4 regions of the Mesorhizobium sp. FG116 genome follow, and region 1 is predicted to be linked to each of the others. Evidence: predicted binding sites of a transcription regulator. Region 1 holds the regulator's gene; each other region holds the start of a gene.
What was found. Region 1 encodes HrcA, which represses chaperone genes, less so after heat shock. Its sites were predicted from a motif close to GTTAGCACTCNCNNNNNGNGAGTGCTAAC; they were not measured.
Positions count from the first base shown of each region.

Region 2: the regulator HrcA is predicted to act here: its motif matches at 1,864-1,892, upstream of ACODTY_RS19695 (co-chaperone GroES).
Region 3: the regulator HrcA is predicted to act here: its motif matches at 1,588-1,616, upstream of groES (co-chaperone GroES).
Region 4: the regulator HrcA is predicted to act here: its motif matches at 1,706-1,734, upstream of groES (co-chaperone GroES).

Region 1 is NZ_JBMDKS010000010.1:53,962-57,672, reverse strand. It holds gene ACODTY_RS10325 (PQQ-dependent sugar dehydrogenase) at 1-607, opposite strand, end outside; gene ACODTY_RS10320 (hypothetical protein) at 698-895, opposite strand; gene hrcA (heat-inducible transcriptional repressor HrcA) at 928-2,013, opposite strand; gene rph (ribonuclease PH) at 2,159-2,875, shown strand; gene ACODTY_RS10305 (VOC family protein) at 2,886-3,296, shown strand; gene rdgB (RdgB/HAM1 family non-canonical purine NTP pyrophosphatase) at 3,296-3,711, shown strand, end outside.
Region 2 is NZ_JBMDKS010000030.1:1,209-4,919, forward strand. It holds gene ACODTY_RS19665 (DUF1488 family protein) at 1-147, opposite strand, end outside; gene ACODTY_RS19670 (hypothetical protein) at 144-479, opposite strand; gene ACODTY_RS19675 (hypothetical protein) at 476-718, opposite strand; gene ACODTY_RS19680 (hypothetical protein) at 880-1,182, opposite strand; gene ACODTY_RS19685 (hypothetical protein) at 1,179-1,442, opposite strand; gene ACODTY_RS19690 (hypothetical protein) at 1,441-1,764, shown strand; gene ACODTY_RS19695 (co-chaperone GroES) at 1,946-2,263, shown strand; gene groL (chaperonin GroEL) at 2,304-3,711, shown strand, end outside.
Region 3 is NZ_JBMDKS010000037.1:10,963-14,673, forward strand. It holds gene groL (chaperonin GroEL) at 1-1,060, opposite strand, end outside; gene groES (co-chaperone GroES) at 1,119-1,433, opposite strand; gene ACODTY_RS21420 (hypothetical protein) at 1,769-2,110, shown strand; gene ACODTY_RS21425 (usg protein) at 2,134-2,412, shown strand; gene ACODTY_RS21430 (DUF982 domain-containing protein) at 2,416-2,718, opposite strand; gene ACODTY_RS21435 (Hsp20 family protein) at 3,299-3,711, shown strand, end outside.
Region 4 is NZ_JBMDKS010000004.1:73,118-76,828, reverse strand. It holds gene groL (chaperonin GroEL) at 1-1,280, opposite strand, end outside; gene groES (co-chaperone GroES) at 1,348-1,644, opposite strand; gene ACODTY_RS05250 (MarR family winged helix-turn-helix transcriptional regulator) at 2,023-2,502, shown strand; gene ACODTY_RS05245 (HlyD family secretion protein) at 2,499-3,668, shown strand.

The sequences.
Region 1 (3,711 bases):
GCGTCTGGCCGTCAGGAGAGAAGGCAAGGTCGCGGGTCCAGTGCCCGCCGCCCGGCAGCCGCTTGACCATCACCTCCGCGTCGCCGGAAGCTTCGAGATCGCCGGCCTTGTAGGCAAAGCGCACCACATTGTTCGAATTGGCGACGTAGACCCATTCCGGCTTGTCGGCAGGATAGAATGCGATGCCGTAGGGTTGTCGCAGTCCACTTGCGAAGACCGCTTGCTCTAGGGGTTTGGCGCTGCCTTCGCCGAGGCGATAGACCCTGATCTGGTTGGCGCGTGAATCGGCGACGAAAATGTCTCCGTTCGGCGCGATCCGCACGGTGCGGGGATTGCGGATGCCCGAGGCAATCATTTCAGCGGAAAAACCCGCAGGCAATTGCGGGCCGGCTTCGGGCGGCATCGCTGCCCGGTCCGCGCCGTTGGATGCCGAGTCAGTGGCGTATGGAGCTTGCAGGTCGTCGGGAACGATGAGCCGCCGCACGCCGGGCTTGTCGCCCCGCCAGTCGCCGAATGCGGCTTCGCCCTTCAATAGGGTTGTGTTCTGCGCAAAAGCGGTTGTCGCTGCCAGCAAGAGGGGAAGGGTCAGTAGCGCAATCTGCTTCAATCCGTTGCTCCGTGGGTTGACCAAGGGCGCAACGTAGGAGGAGGACGGTCGTTCCGCATCACACGTCGATGTGAACGGAGTTGAACGTGGCTATGCGTCGTCGCCGCTGAATTCCTCATCGAGACGCTTTTCCAGTTCAACGAGATCGTCGGGCAAGGGCAGGCCCATGGCGCGCAGTTCCCTCAGTTTTTCGTGCAACTGCTCCTGCGTCTCGTAATTATCCTCGGGCTGGTTGACCATTTGCTCGAGCAGCAGGCTGATCCTGGCCTTGATTTCTTCCAGTGCCATTGATGCCTCCTTGGTGGCCCGCAGGACTGCACTCAGCGCAGCAAGCGCGTGATAAGCTGGGCTGTATAGTCAACCATCGGCACGATGCGGGCATAGTTGAGGCGCGTTGGACCGATCACGCCCAGTGCGCCCACCACGCGCGCATCCTTGTCGCGATAGGGCGCCACCACCAGCGACGATCCCGACAGCGAAAACAGCTTGTTTTCCGAGCCGATGAAGATGCGCACGCCCGGTCCCTGCTCGGCCATGTCGAGCAACTGGATCAGCCCGTCCTGGGTTTCCAGATCGTCGAACAGGTGCCGAAGCAGGTCGAGATCGGCTTGCGCCGTCACGTTCTCCAGAAGGTTGGCCCTGCCGCGCACGATCAGACGCGCCGGCAGCCCGGTTTCGGAACCAGCCCAGAGCGCAAGACCCTTTTCAACAAGATCCTGCGACAGCGTGTCGAGCGCCGCCCGCGTTTCCTCCTTGATCCGCGCGATCTCGGTGCGCACCTCGGCCAGGGTTCGGCCGCGGATATGGGCGTTGAGGAAGTTGGAGGCCTCATGCAATTGCGAGACGGTGACGCCGGCAGGCAGGTCGATGACGCGGTTTTCGACATCGCCGTTTTGCGAGACAAGGACGGTCAGCGCCTTGGTCGGCTCAAGCTGGATGAATTCGATATGTTTCAGCGCGGCTTCGTTCTTGGCTGCCAGCACCAGCCCCGCGCCGCGCGAAACCCCGGACAGCATCTGGCTTGCTTCCGTCAGCATGTGTTCCAGCGAGGATTCGGTGCCGGAAGCCTTGATCTGCGCCTCGATGCTGCGGCGCTCGTCGTCGGAAAGGTCGCCAAGTTCCATGAAGGCATCGACGAAGAAGCGCAGGCCAGCCTGCGTCGGCAGGCGGCCGGCCGAGATATGCGGCGCGTAGACAAGGCCGAGATGCTCGAGGTCGCTCATCACGTTGCGGATCGTCGCCGGCGACAGTGACGACGGCAGGATGCGCGACAGGCTGCGCGAACCAACCGGTTCGCCGTCCCTCAGATAGGATTCGACGATGCGCCGGAATATGTCGCGCGAGCGCATGTCCAGCGATTGGACTGCGGGCGAATGCAGGGTCGGATCGGCAATCGGTTTCGTCATCTGCGGTTTTCTGGCCGTGGCTTCCAAGTCAAGGATATAGACTTGGGTCGGCCAAGCGCAAGCCGGGGCGTTTTCCTTTGCGCCCCGCTTTGCATACGGCTACAAGCCCGCCAGGAATCCGGACAATTGCCAGAAAGAGGCCCGAATGCGCCCCTCCAAACGCCAGCCCGACGAAATGCGGGCCATCTCCTTCGAACGGGGCGTCTCCAAGCACGCCGAGGGCTCTTGCCTGGTCAAGTTCGGCGACACGCACGTGCTTTGCACCGCAAGCCTTGAAGAGAGGGTGCCCGGCTGGATGCGCAACACCGGCAAGGGCTGGGTGACGGCTGAATACGGCATGCTGCCGCGTTCGACCGGCGACCGCATGCGCCGCGAAGCCTCTGCCGGCAAGCAGGGTGGCCGCACGCTTGAAATCCAGCGCCTCATCGGCCGTTCGCTGCGCGCCGTCGTCGACATGCAGGCGCTCGGCGAACAACAGATCACCGTCGATTGCGACGTGCTGCAGGCCGATGGCGGCACCCGCACCGCCTCGATCACTGGCGGCTGGGTGGCTCTCTATGATTGCCTGCGCTGGATGGAAGCGCGCCAGATGGCAAGTGTGCAGCGGGTGCTGAAGGACCATGTCGCCGCCATCTCCTGCGGCATCCATGACGGCCAGCCGGTCATCGACCTGGATTATCTGGAAGATTCCTCGGCCGGCACCGACGCCAATTTCGTTATGACCGGCAAGGGCGGCATCGTCGAGATACAGGGCACGGCGGAAGGCGAGCCGTTCTCGGAAGCGCAGTTCACCGAGCTTATGGTGCTTGCCAAGAAGGGCATTGCGCGTCTCGTCAGCCTGCAGCAGATGGCGGTGGCCTAGGCGGCTTGCGATGACCCCATCCGCCATCCTCGAATCCGCACTCTACGTCACCGATCTCGACGCGGCGGAAAGCTTTTATGGCGGTATCCTTGGTCTGGAACGCATTGCCAAGGTCGGGGGCAGGCACGTCTTCTTTCGCTGCGGCTCGGGTGTGATTTTGCTGTTCAATGCAGAGGCGACGAAAATTCCGCCGCCGCCCGATGCCCGCCTGCCGGTGCCGCCGCATGGCACGGTCGGGCAGGGACATCTGTGTTTTGCCGCAAGCGCCGACGAGATCGAACGCTGGCGTGCGCGTCTGGTCGAACTGGGGGTGGAAATCGAGGCCGATTTTCACTGGCCAGCCGGTGGACGTTCAATCTATTTCCGTGACCCTTCCGGCAATTCGCTGGAATTCGCCGAACCGAAGATCTGGAATCTGTGATGCACAAACTGGATGGCCGCAGGATCGTCATTGCCAGCCACAACGCCGGCAAGCTGCGCGAATTCGCCGACCTCATGGGTCCGTTCGGCTTCGAAGCGAAATCCGCCAAGGAATACGGCCTGCCCGAACCCGACGAAACCGGCACGACTTTCGAGGAAAACGCCTACATCAAGGCTTTCGCGGCGGCCAAGGCCACCAATCTGCCGGCTCTTTCCGATGATTCCGGCCTGTGCGTAGATGCGCTCGATGGCGCGCCGGGCGTCTACACCGCCAACTGGGCCGAACTGCCGGATGGCAGCCGCGACTTCGCCATGGCCATGCAGCGCACGGAAGTGGCGATGCAGGAGGTCGGCGCCAGGGAACAAGCACAACGCACCGGCCGTTTCGTTGCCGTCATTTGCCTCGCCTTTCCCGA
Region 2 (3,711 bases), on a different contig from region 1:
TTCGGACAGTTGCGTCTTGCCGGCCTTTGCCAGCGCTGCGGTCTCGACAAAGAATGGCACCTCGAACATGCCGTCATGCCCAATGAAGCGAATGGCGTTGCGCACTTCGTCGAAGCTGCGGCTCGGATTGGGAAATTCGAGCGTCACCGTCGGCATTCCTCTGCCGTACGCTGTGCGGTCCGGATGCCGGCCATCGCTCTGCCTCCACCTCGGCGTCGCAAATCATTCCGCCGATTGAGGGACAGCATGCCGTCGGTCGCAACCCTCTGGGTTAGCCCGATCATCGTGTTGCCGTCGATGCGGGCCGGAACCCCGGTGAAGACATGATAGACGGTCCAGGAGCGGTCCGCCTCAACACGGCGGCCATAGTGAAGATCCCGGGAGCCATGGCCGTGCGCGCCGCCCTCGTTTTCCCATCTGTCGATGGCGAAGTCCGCGGTCTTTTCCGTCAGCTCCGGGTGGTTGTTGGGAGCGTTCATGGTCGTGTCCTTTCTTCGTTCGCCACCTCGGCTTCGAGCGCGCCGGCATAGAGCACCGCGCCGGCCGCATCGGTAATCGTCATGGCGTCGGGTCGTTGCGGCATGTTGAGCGTTTGCGAGAGAAGGCGCGCGACCTCTATTGCGTCGTCGAGATTGGCTGCTTCAGCAGTCTCCCGACCGACAACGGCATGCGCATCGTCCCTGTCCCGGATGCGGTAGAATTCGATCGCAATATGCATCGCCATCCTTCCGGCCAGCACGAACTCAGGGATTGCCCTTGCCACGAGGTCCATTGGCGTTTGCAGCAACCTTTAACTGGTTCCCGAAGCCGCTTTCAGGCTTGGATGGAGCCTTCTCCTGCTTCGGCTTTCTGATCTCGCGATTGCTTCGTTTCTGTCCTTTAGCCATGTCCGAACGTCCTTTCGATGAGCGTTGCGCCGCTGCCAGATTGCGATATGTCGACCGGCTCGAGGCTGTCTTCAGTCGTTACGCGTTCATAACGCTCGTCGTCGTTGCGGATGCGGTATTGCAGGGAATCTCCCCGCGGCGGCAGCGTGCCGGTGATACGATAAATGTCGGCCGCATGAGGGGGTCTCGCGAACCCGCCCTTTAGCTTGACGGACTGCCCGACCGCGAAGAAATGCGTCGGAACCTCACGCGGGAACTGGCGGGCGGTGCGTTGAATGAAGCTCGTAGAAGTCATGACTGTTGGTGATCCTGTTCGAGAGCGGCGTCGAAATCGACAGGATCGATCGGCGCCAACTGATGTGTCTGGCCATCAATGCCGATGGCCGGCAGGTGGATGAAGGCGCCTACACGTCTCCAGGTGAGGCGGGAGGATATCTCCAGAAGTTCCTCGTCCTGGTCCACGCGATAGTCGCCGGCAGGCTGCGCGGCGTCGAAGCCGGGCAGCATGAAGGGTGCGGTGAACCGGACGACGGTCTGCGTGGTGCGCGTTGTCATGGTCGATTCCTCCGCAGGAGCACGCGACCGCACCTCCCGCATCATCCCATTCGAACCGGAACGAACCTCCCTGCTGCCAGTACATCCGTGGTCAGCGGCGGGGTTCATTCCAATGTTCGAACAGAGCGATATGTGCGCCGAAACGGCGCTTGATGCATTCGCTATCGAGAATTCGGTGGTGAATGGCGGGTCTCTGACACCGCGAAGCCAAATCGGCCAAATCAACGAGCCACTTATATGCGCTTCAATTGAGTTGCGAACAAGGCGCGGAGCGATTTTTATTTACGATCACGAATTAAAAATCTCAATTTACATAAAATAAACAATCGATTGAAACAAAAATACTGCTCTCTAAAAGTGATAATTTCTGAAAATTAATTAAGATAGTCAGAGAGATATTTTAGAATACGCAAGAATTAATTTTGGCACTCCTATCATTCGAGTGCCAGAGTCGTTATGTATATGAAGTGGTCGCCCTAAGCGCCGACCCCAGAAAGAACCCCATGAAATTTCGGCCCCTCCATGACCGCGTCGTTATTCGACGTGCGGAAGGCGAACTCAAGTCCAAAGGTGGCATTATCATTCCCGACACCGCGAAGGAGAAGCCACAGGAAGGCGAGGTGGCCGCCGTCGGCCCTGGCTCCCGCGACGAAAGCGGCAAGCTGATTCCCCTCGACGTCAAGGCAGGCGATCACATCCTGTTCGGCAAATGGTCTGGCACCGAGGTCAGGATCGACGGTGAGGACCTCTTGATCATGAAGGAGGCCGACATCATGGGCATTGTCGAGAAGACTGGTACTGCCGCCAAGAACGCCGCCTGATCTTCGATCCCGAATCTCAAGACCGAACTGGACAAATATCATGTCTGCCAAGGAAATTAAATTCTCCACTGATGCCCGCGACCGCATGCTGCGCGGCGTCGAACTTCTCAACAATGCCGTCAAGGTGACGCTTGGACCCAAGGGCCGCAACGTCGTCATCGACAAGGCCTATGGCGCGCCGCGCATCACGAAGGACGGCGTCACGGTCGCCAAGGAGATCGAGCTTGTCGACAAGTTCGAGAATATGGGCGCGCAGATGGTGCGGGAGGTCGCTTCGAAGACCAACGATCTCGCCGGCGACGGAACTACCACCGCGACCGTGCTCGCCGCCTCGCTTTTGCGCGAGGGCACCAAGCTGGTTGCTGCCGGCCTGAACCCGATGGACCTGAAGCGCGGTATTGATCTCGGCGTCGCCGCCGTCGTCAAGGAAATCCTGGCGCAATCGAAGAAGGTCAAGTCCTCCGAGGAGATCGCGCAGGTCGGCACCATTGCCGCCAATGGCGATGCGACCGTCGGTGAGATGATCGCCAAAGCGATGGACAAGGTGGGCAACGAGGGGGTCATCACCGTTGAGGAAGCCAGGACGGCAGAGACCGAACTCGCCGTGGTCGAGGGAATGCAGTTCGACCGCGGCTACCTGTCCCCCTACTTCGTCACCAACACCGAGAAGATGCGCGTGGAACTGGAGGAGCCCTACATCCTTCTGCACGAGAAGAAGCTCGGCAATCTTCAGACCCTGCTACCGATCCTTGAGGCGGTCGTGCAAAGCGGCAAGCCGCTGCTGATCATCTCCGAAGACGTCGAGGGTGAGGCGCTGGCCACCCTGGTCGTCAACAAGCTGCGCGGCGGTCTCAAGGTCGCGGCCGTCAAGGCGCCCGGATTCGGCGACCGCCGCAAGGCCATGCTGGAGGATATCGCCGTGCTGACCGCCGGTCAGATGATTTCCGAAGATCTTGGCATCAAGCTGGAGAACGTCACGCTCGACATGCTCGGCCGCGCCAAACGGGTCGAGATCGAGAAGGACACCACCACAGTCATCGATGGCGCAGGCGACAAGGCCGGAATCGCTACACGCATCACCCAGATCAAGGCGCAGATCGAGGAAACAACCTCGGACTATGACAAGGAGAAGCTCCAGGAGCGTCTGGCGAAGCTCGCCGGGGGCGTCGCGGTGATCCGGGTCGGCGGCGTGACCGAGACAGAGGTCAAGGAGAAGAAGGACCGCATCGACGACGCGCTGAACGCCACCCGCGCGGCTGTGGAAGAAGGCATCGTGCCGGGGGGAGGCGTGGCGCTTCTGCGTGCCAGAGCGGTGCTGGCGTCTTTGGAAAGTGACAATGCCGATATAACCGCAGGCATCTCGATCGTGCGCCGGGCGCTTGAATCGCCGATCCGTCAGATCGCCGAGAACGCCGGGGTCGAGGGCTCCATCGTCGTCGGCAGGCTGA
Region 3 (3,711 bases), on a different contig from region 1:
CGATCTGGGCCTTGATTTGCCCAACGCGGGCCTGGATTTCTGCCTTCCGGCCAGCGCCGTCTACGACCGTGGTGTTCTCCTTCTCGATCACTACTTTCTTGGCGCGGCCGAGCATCTGCAGCGTTACGTTCTCCAGCTTGATACCGAGATCCTCGGAGATCGCCGTGCCACCGGTGAGGATGGCGATATCTTCCAGCATGGCCTTGCGGCGGTCGCCAAAGCCAGGCGCCTTGACGGCGGCAACCTTCAGGCCGCCGCGCAGTTTGTTAACCACCAGTGTGGCCAGAGCCTCGCCCTCCACGTCTTCGGCGATGATGAGCAGTGGCTTGCCCGACTGAACAACGGCCTCAAGGACCGGAAGCATGGCCTGGAGATTGCCGAGCTTCTTCTCGTGGATCAGCACATAGGGCTCTTCCAGTTCGACCCGCATCTTGTCCTGGTTGGTGATGAAATAGGGGCTCAGATAGCCACGGTCGAACTGCATCCCTTCGACAACCTCGAGCTCGGTTTCGGCTGTCTTGGCTTCCTCGACGGTGATGACGCCCTCGTTGCCAACTTTCTGCATCGCTTCCGCCAGGAAGCGGCCGATTTCGGCATCGCCATTGGCCGAAATGGTGCCGACCTGGGCGATCTCGTCATTCTTCGTTATCTTGCGAGCATTGGCCTTCAGCTCGACGACCACGGCCTCGACCGCCTTGTCGATGCCGCGCTTCAGGTCCATCGGGTTCATGCCCGAGGCAACGGCCTTGGCGCCTTCCCTGACGATGGCCTGGGCCAGAACAGTCGCGGTCGTGGTGCCGTCACCGGCAAGGTCGTTGGTCTTGGAGGCGACTTCGCGCACCATCTGCGCGCCCATGTTCTCGAACTTGTCTTCCAGTTCGATTTCCTTGGCGACGGTGACGCCGTCCTTGGTGATGCGCGGCGCGCCAAACGACTTGTCGATGACGACGTTGCGACCCTTGGGGCCTAGCGTCACCTTCACGGCATTGGCGAGGATGTCGACGCCACGCAGCATCTTCTCGCGCGCTTCGGTATGAAATTTGACTTCCTTGGCAGCCATTGGATCACTCCTTTGTTAGGCAGCTTTCATTGACTGATTGATAGTGGGGTTGCACCGCTCAGGCCGCTTTCTTCAGCGTGGCCGCCTGTTCGATCACCCCCATCACGTCGCTTTCCTTCATGATGAGCAGGTCCTCACCATTCAGTTTGATCTCGGTGCCGGACCACTTGCCGAACAGGATACGGTCGCCCGCTTTGACGTCGAGCTCGACGAGCTTGCCGCTGTCGTCGCGCGCGCCAGGGCCGACGGCGATCACCTCGCCCTCCTGCGGCTTTTCCTTGGCAGTGTCGGGAATGATAATGCCGCCGGCCGTTTTTTCATCGGCTTCGATGCGGCGGACCAGGATACGGTCATGCAATGGACGGAACGCCATTTCGTTCTCCTTCAAGGACAAACAGATTTTGAGGTTCCTCCACACCGGACCGGCAATATCGGACCGGTGCGGGGCTCGCGCGACCCTTTCGGCATCACGCGCATATGGAGCTAGTTTTGTGGTTTTCCGGTTTCAAGGGATTCCGCCAAAATTTTTTAGCACTCGCACCGACAGAGGGCTAGTGCCATGAAAACATACAGCTATCTGGATCGTAGCCGCACATTTCCACTTGAAATTTCCAAATGACCAGACAAAATTAGTCGAGCCTTCGCGCTGAAGCGGCCGCGAAAAAGGAACCTACACAAGGAGCATTCTTGGAAAAACGGAGGATCAAGATGGACCGACAAGATCTCCCACCGATCATCCCTTCTCTCATACCCGAAACATCCGACCTCGCGCTTGACCGGCTGTTGTCGCCGGCAAGCCATTTCAAAGGTCCTGACGACGTCTTGGCCGACGAGCGGCTTGATCTCCATGAAAAGCGAGCGATCCTGTCGTCCTGGGCTTCCGATGCCTGCGCCGTGGACTCCATTCCGGCACTACGTCAGCCATCGGGAGTTGAGAAACCAGTCTCCTTCGATCACATCATGGACGCCCTATACTTGCTTGATGCAGCCACGACAGCGCCAGGGCGGACGGTCGAACACAAGCGCAAACCCGAACGGCTGGACACATGATTTAGGAAGCGAAGGAGAGGGATATGGCCACTGAGGTCAGCAGGGAATTCCGCCTGCAGATGGAGGGCTATGGACTGACTACGGCCGAAATCCATTACCATCTGCCGGATCATCCCAGTCTGCTGCAGCTGTATGTCTGGCAGGACTACGATCTGGCGCCCCATTTTCCGGAACTGAAAGACTTTCTTGGTTATTGGGAACGCGAACTGGAGGGCGCGCTACATTCCGTGCGTATCGCTCACCGTCGCCTTATCAAACCGTCGGAATGGCGCGCCGTCGACGGCATTTTCGCCATCCATTGAACGTCATCTCGGGCCGAGGGCCGTACACAATCCGTGCTGGCCGCGACTTGCGGGAGAACGCGTCGCCGACGGGACCAGCCCGGCGCGCCTGGCTGCCTTGAGGAAGGCCTTATGCGCGTCGCGCGCGATGCGCCAACCGTCCAGCGCATCGCGACACGCGCGTCGTGCCGCTCGCCAGTTGCGTCCGCGCGCCCATTCGGGCCACTGCTGGTCCAGGCATTCCAGCGCCTCGAAGCTGCTGGCAACGTTGCGCGGCCCGGTGAGAAATTTGAGAGTGACAGGTTCGGGAAACCAAACGTCGTTCATCACTTCCTCCGTCTTTTTCAACGTGTTTTGCGAGCAAGCAATCGGACGGCATCATCAACGCACATCCACAAGGCAGATGGGAACCTTGCGGAGAATATCAAGACCGGAACCGGCCGGATCGAAATGCTCAGTCTTCTTCATCGGGGTCGAGCAGATTGATCAACTCGGCGACGCCCGTTCCAGGCAGCGGTCGTCGCTCGACCCTCAGCGCTTCCTCGGTGTTGACCCAGCCCAAGCTTCCCGAAATTCATTGAAGGAAGCGCCGGCGGAGAGGATTCAGCGATGAGCATTTCGCCCGCCGATCCAAGGACAAAAATGATATCTTCTCGGGTCATTGGCATAGGCGCTCTTTTTCATGTCAAATCTGAAAGATCACGGCCCAAACGGTGACCGCCATCCGACGATGACAAGACACAATGCACATCGTCGACTAGCGTTGCTGACGATGATCCCCTTGACGGCGGGAAAATGAATCCCCAGATCGATCCTGCCGGCGCCCTTTTTGGGTCGGCAAGGTCAAGGAGCGCCAAACCCTTGGCGCTCCTCGTACCCATGTTGCTCAGTTATGGAGGATATGGCTATGAGAACTGCTTTCGATTTTTCCCCGCTCTATCGGTCTAGCATCGGCTTTGATCGCGTTTTCGATATGCTCGAAAACGCCAGCCGAATGCCAAGTATCGACAACTGGCCACCTTACGATATCATCAGGACCGACGAAGATGCCTACCGCATCACCATGGCGGTGGCGGGCTTTGCCCAGGACGAATTGAATCTTGTGCATGAGCCTAACTTGTTGATCGTCTCCGGCGAGAGAGCCACAGAAGACAATGGCGAATATTTGCATCGTGGCATCGCCGGGCGACCGTTCGAACGTCGCTTCGAACTTGCTGACCATGTGAAGGTGACTGGAGCCACTCTCGTCAACGGCCTGCTGACAATCATTCTCCAGCGCGAAATCCCCGAAGAGATGAAGCCTCGCAAAATCGAGATCGG
Region 4 (3,711 bases), on a different contig from region 1:
TTGATCGCGGAGGAAGCGCGCAGAAGAGCAACGCCACCACCGGGGACAATGCCTTCCTCGACCGCGGCGCGGGTTGCGTTGAGCGCGTCGTCAACGCGATCCTTCTTCTCCTTCACTTCCACTTCGGTCGAACCGCCGACGCGGACTACGGCAACGCCACCGGCCAGCTTGGCCAGACGTTCCTGCAGCTTCTCCTTGTCGTAGTCGGAAGTGGTTTCCTCGATCTGCTGCTTGATCTGAGCAACGCGACCCTGGATCTCACCCTTCTTGCCGGCGCCGTCGACGATGGTGGTGTTCTCCTTGGAGATCGACACCTTCTTGGCGCGGCCGAGCATGTTCAGGCCGACGTTCTCGAGCTTGATGCCGAGGTCTTCCGAGATGACCTGGCCACCGGTCAGGATGGCGATGTCTTCCAACATGGCCTTGCGGCGATCGCCGAAGCCCGGAGCCTTGACGGCAGCGATCTTCAGGCCGCCGCGCAGCTTGTTGACGACGAGCGTAGCGAGAGCCTCGCCTTCGACGTCCTCGGAGATGATGACGAGCGGCTTGGAGGTCTGCACAACAGCCTCGAGCACCGGCAGCATGGCCTGGAGGTTCGAAAGCTTCTTCTCGTGCAGGAGGATGTAGGCGTCTTCGAGTTCAGCAACCATCTTGTCGGGGTTGGTGACGAAGTAAGGCGACAGGTAGCCGCGGTCGAACTGCATGCCTTCGACGACTTCCAACTCGGTGTCGGCGGTCTTGGCTTCCTCGACGGTGATGACGCCTTCATTGCCGACCTTCTGCATGGCCTTGGCAATCATTTCGCCGATTTCGGTCTCGCCATTGGCGGAGATCGTGCCGACCTGGGCAACTTCCTCGGAGGTCTTGATCTTCTTGGCCTTCTTGATGAGGTCGGCCACGACTTCGGCCACGGCCAGGTCGATACCGCGCTTCAGGTCCATCGGGTTCATGCCGGCGGCAACGGCCTTGTGGCCTTCCTGAACGATTGCCTGGGCCAGAACCGTAGCAGTCGTGGTGCCGTCACCGGCCTTGTCGTTGGTCTTGGAAGCGACTTCGCGAACGAGCTGGGCGCCCATGTTCTCGAACTTGTCTTCCAGTTCGACTTCCTTGGCGACGGAAACGCCGTCCTTGGTGATGCGCGGAGCGCCGAAGGACTTGTCGATGACGACGTTGCGGCCCTTGGGGCCGAGGGTGACCTTCACCGCGTCGGCGAGGATGTTGACACCGCGCAGCATGCGCTCGCGGGCGTCACGGGAGAATTTTACGTCTTTAGCAGCCATTTCTTACTCCTGGGCTTTGCGCCCGAAATTCTGATTGCCGGTTTCTATTCAAATACGGGCAGGGTGATCAGCCAATGATGCCCATGATGTCGGATTCCTTCATGATCAGAAGGTCTTCGCCATTGAGCTTGACTTCGGTGCCGGACCACTTGCCGAACAGGACGCGGTCGCCGGCCTTGACATCCAGCGGAACGAGCTTGCCGTTTTCGTCACGAGCGCCGGAGCCTACGGCGATGATTTCGCCTTCCTGCGGCTTTTCCTTGGCGGTATCGGGGATGATGATGCCGCCAGCGGTCTTCTCTTCGGATTCGACCCGGCGAACGACCACACGGTCATGAAGCGGGCGGAACTTCGACTTTGCCATTTGATTTCCTCGATGACAGTGATGAGAAACGATTTCCTCCGTCCAGCGAAGCCGGACATTGGTTAGCACTCGCAATAGTCGAGTGCTAACGTGGCGGTGAGATAATCAGGCCCCCGACCAGAGTCAAGGAGCGGCAAGCCGAAGGCGTCGAATTTTAAGCCGAACTTGACTGCCAATCCGCATTTTCGAGGAATGGTGTCCTTGGCATTCCGTTACTACGCAGAAAAATTACGTCCACCAGAGATGCTAGGCGGTGTCGATGGTCACTCCATGTCGGGGCAACGCCGAGTTCGACAGCGCACCGGCCATGCCGACTATTTTTGGAATTGTGCGCCGCAGCATCTTGAAAGATAAGCACGCTTATTATATATCGCGCTCATGGTTACCGAAGGCACAGACAGACTGGGGTTTTTGATCCACGACGCGGCGCGTTTGATGCGCAAGCGATTCGAGGCGCGCGCCAGCAATTTGGGCCTGTCGGCGGCACAATGGCGCTTAATGGTCAGGGTCACGAAGGAAGAAGGCGTTGCCCAGGCAAGGCTGGCCGAACTTCTTGAAATTGAGCCGATCAGCGTCTCGAGGTTGATTGATCGCATGGAAGAGGCGGGCTGGATTGAACGCCGCGCCGACGCATCTGACCGCCGGGTACGTATGATTTTCCCGACGCCCAGGGCGCGCCAGGCCTATGCCCAGGTGAAAAGCCTTGCAGGTGAAGTTTACGAGGAAGCGCTGACCGGCATGTCCGGTGAAGACAGGCGCATTCTTATCCAAGGATTGCGAACGCTGGTCGATAATCTCTCCGACGACGAGACCGCGTTGTGCAGGCAAACAAACAAACTGGAAAGCACCGCACAATGAACGCTGTGACGAAAGTTGACGAGAATGCGACGAAGCTGGAGATGGATGCTCCCGCTAACCAGATTTCCACGACCCCTGCACCACAAGTGCAGGCACAGCCGGCTCCGGCAAAGGCCAAGCGCAGGATGTCCAATCGCTTCGTATTGATGTTCGCGTTGCCTGTGCTGTTGGCTGTGGGCGGCGGCTATGTGTGGGTGACCGGCGGCCGCTATCAGGAAACCGAAAACGCAAATCTGCGGCAGGCGCGCGTGTCCATTGCGGCCGATGCCGCTGGACGCATCGTCAAAGTCGATGTCAACGACAACCAGCCGGTCAAGAAGGGCGACGAACTGTTCACCATCGACCCGGCACCTTACCGTATTGCACTGGCGCAAGCCGAGGCGGCGGTTGCAGGTGCAAGGCTGAACGTCGAGCAGTTGCGTGCCGCCTACAACCAGGCCATGTCGCAGGAGCGTGTCGCTTCGAGCGAGGTGGACTATTTGCAGTCGCAATTCGACCGGGCAACCGATTTGTCGAAGAAGGGCATCAGCGCAATGTCGTCGCTCGATCAGGCGCGCAATGACCTCGACAAGGCGCGTCAGGAGCAGTCTGCTTCAGAGCAGGGTATTGTCAGCGCAAAAGCAGCACTTGGCGGCAATCCCGATATCGAGACCGACCAGCACCCGACGGTACTGGCAGCACTCGCCGCTCGCGACAAAGCTGCTTACGATCTTGCCCAGACAACAGTGCGCGCGCCCGCTGATGGTGTCGTCTATCAGGCGTCGTCTTTCAAGATCGGGCAGTTTGTCGGTACCGGCACGCCCTTGTTTGCGCTGGTTGAAACAGGCGACACATGGATCGATGCGAACTTCAAGGAAACGCAACTTACCCATATGAAGCCGGGCCAGAAGGCCGAAGTTGTGCTGGACACCTATCCCGGCCGCACTTTCGAGGCGACCGTGGAAGCGATTGGCGCGGGCACCGGCGCCGAATTCTCCCTGTTGCCGGCCCAGAACGCCACCGGCAATTGGGTGAAGGTTACCCAGCGTATTCCAGTGCGCATCAAGCTCACGGATGACGATGCCAAGTTGGCGCTTCGAACCGGCATGAGCGCGACGGTCAGCGTTGACACAGGCGTGTCGCGCGGACTTCCGAGTGTCTTCGGACACGCGGTCGCGGCTGAATAACCAACGGCAGGCCGCACCGACCACGGTTCGGCTTGCCTGATTT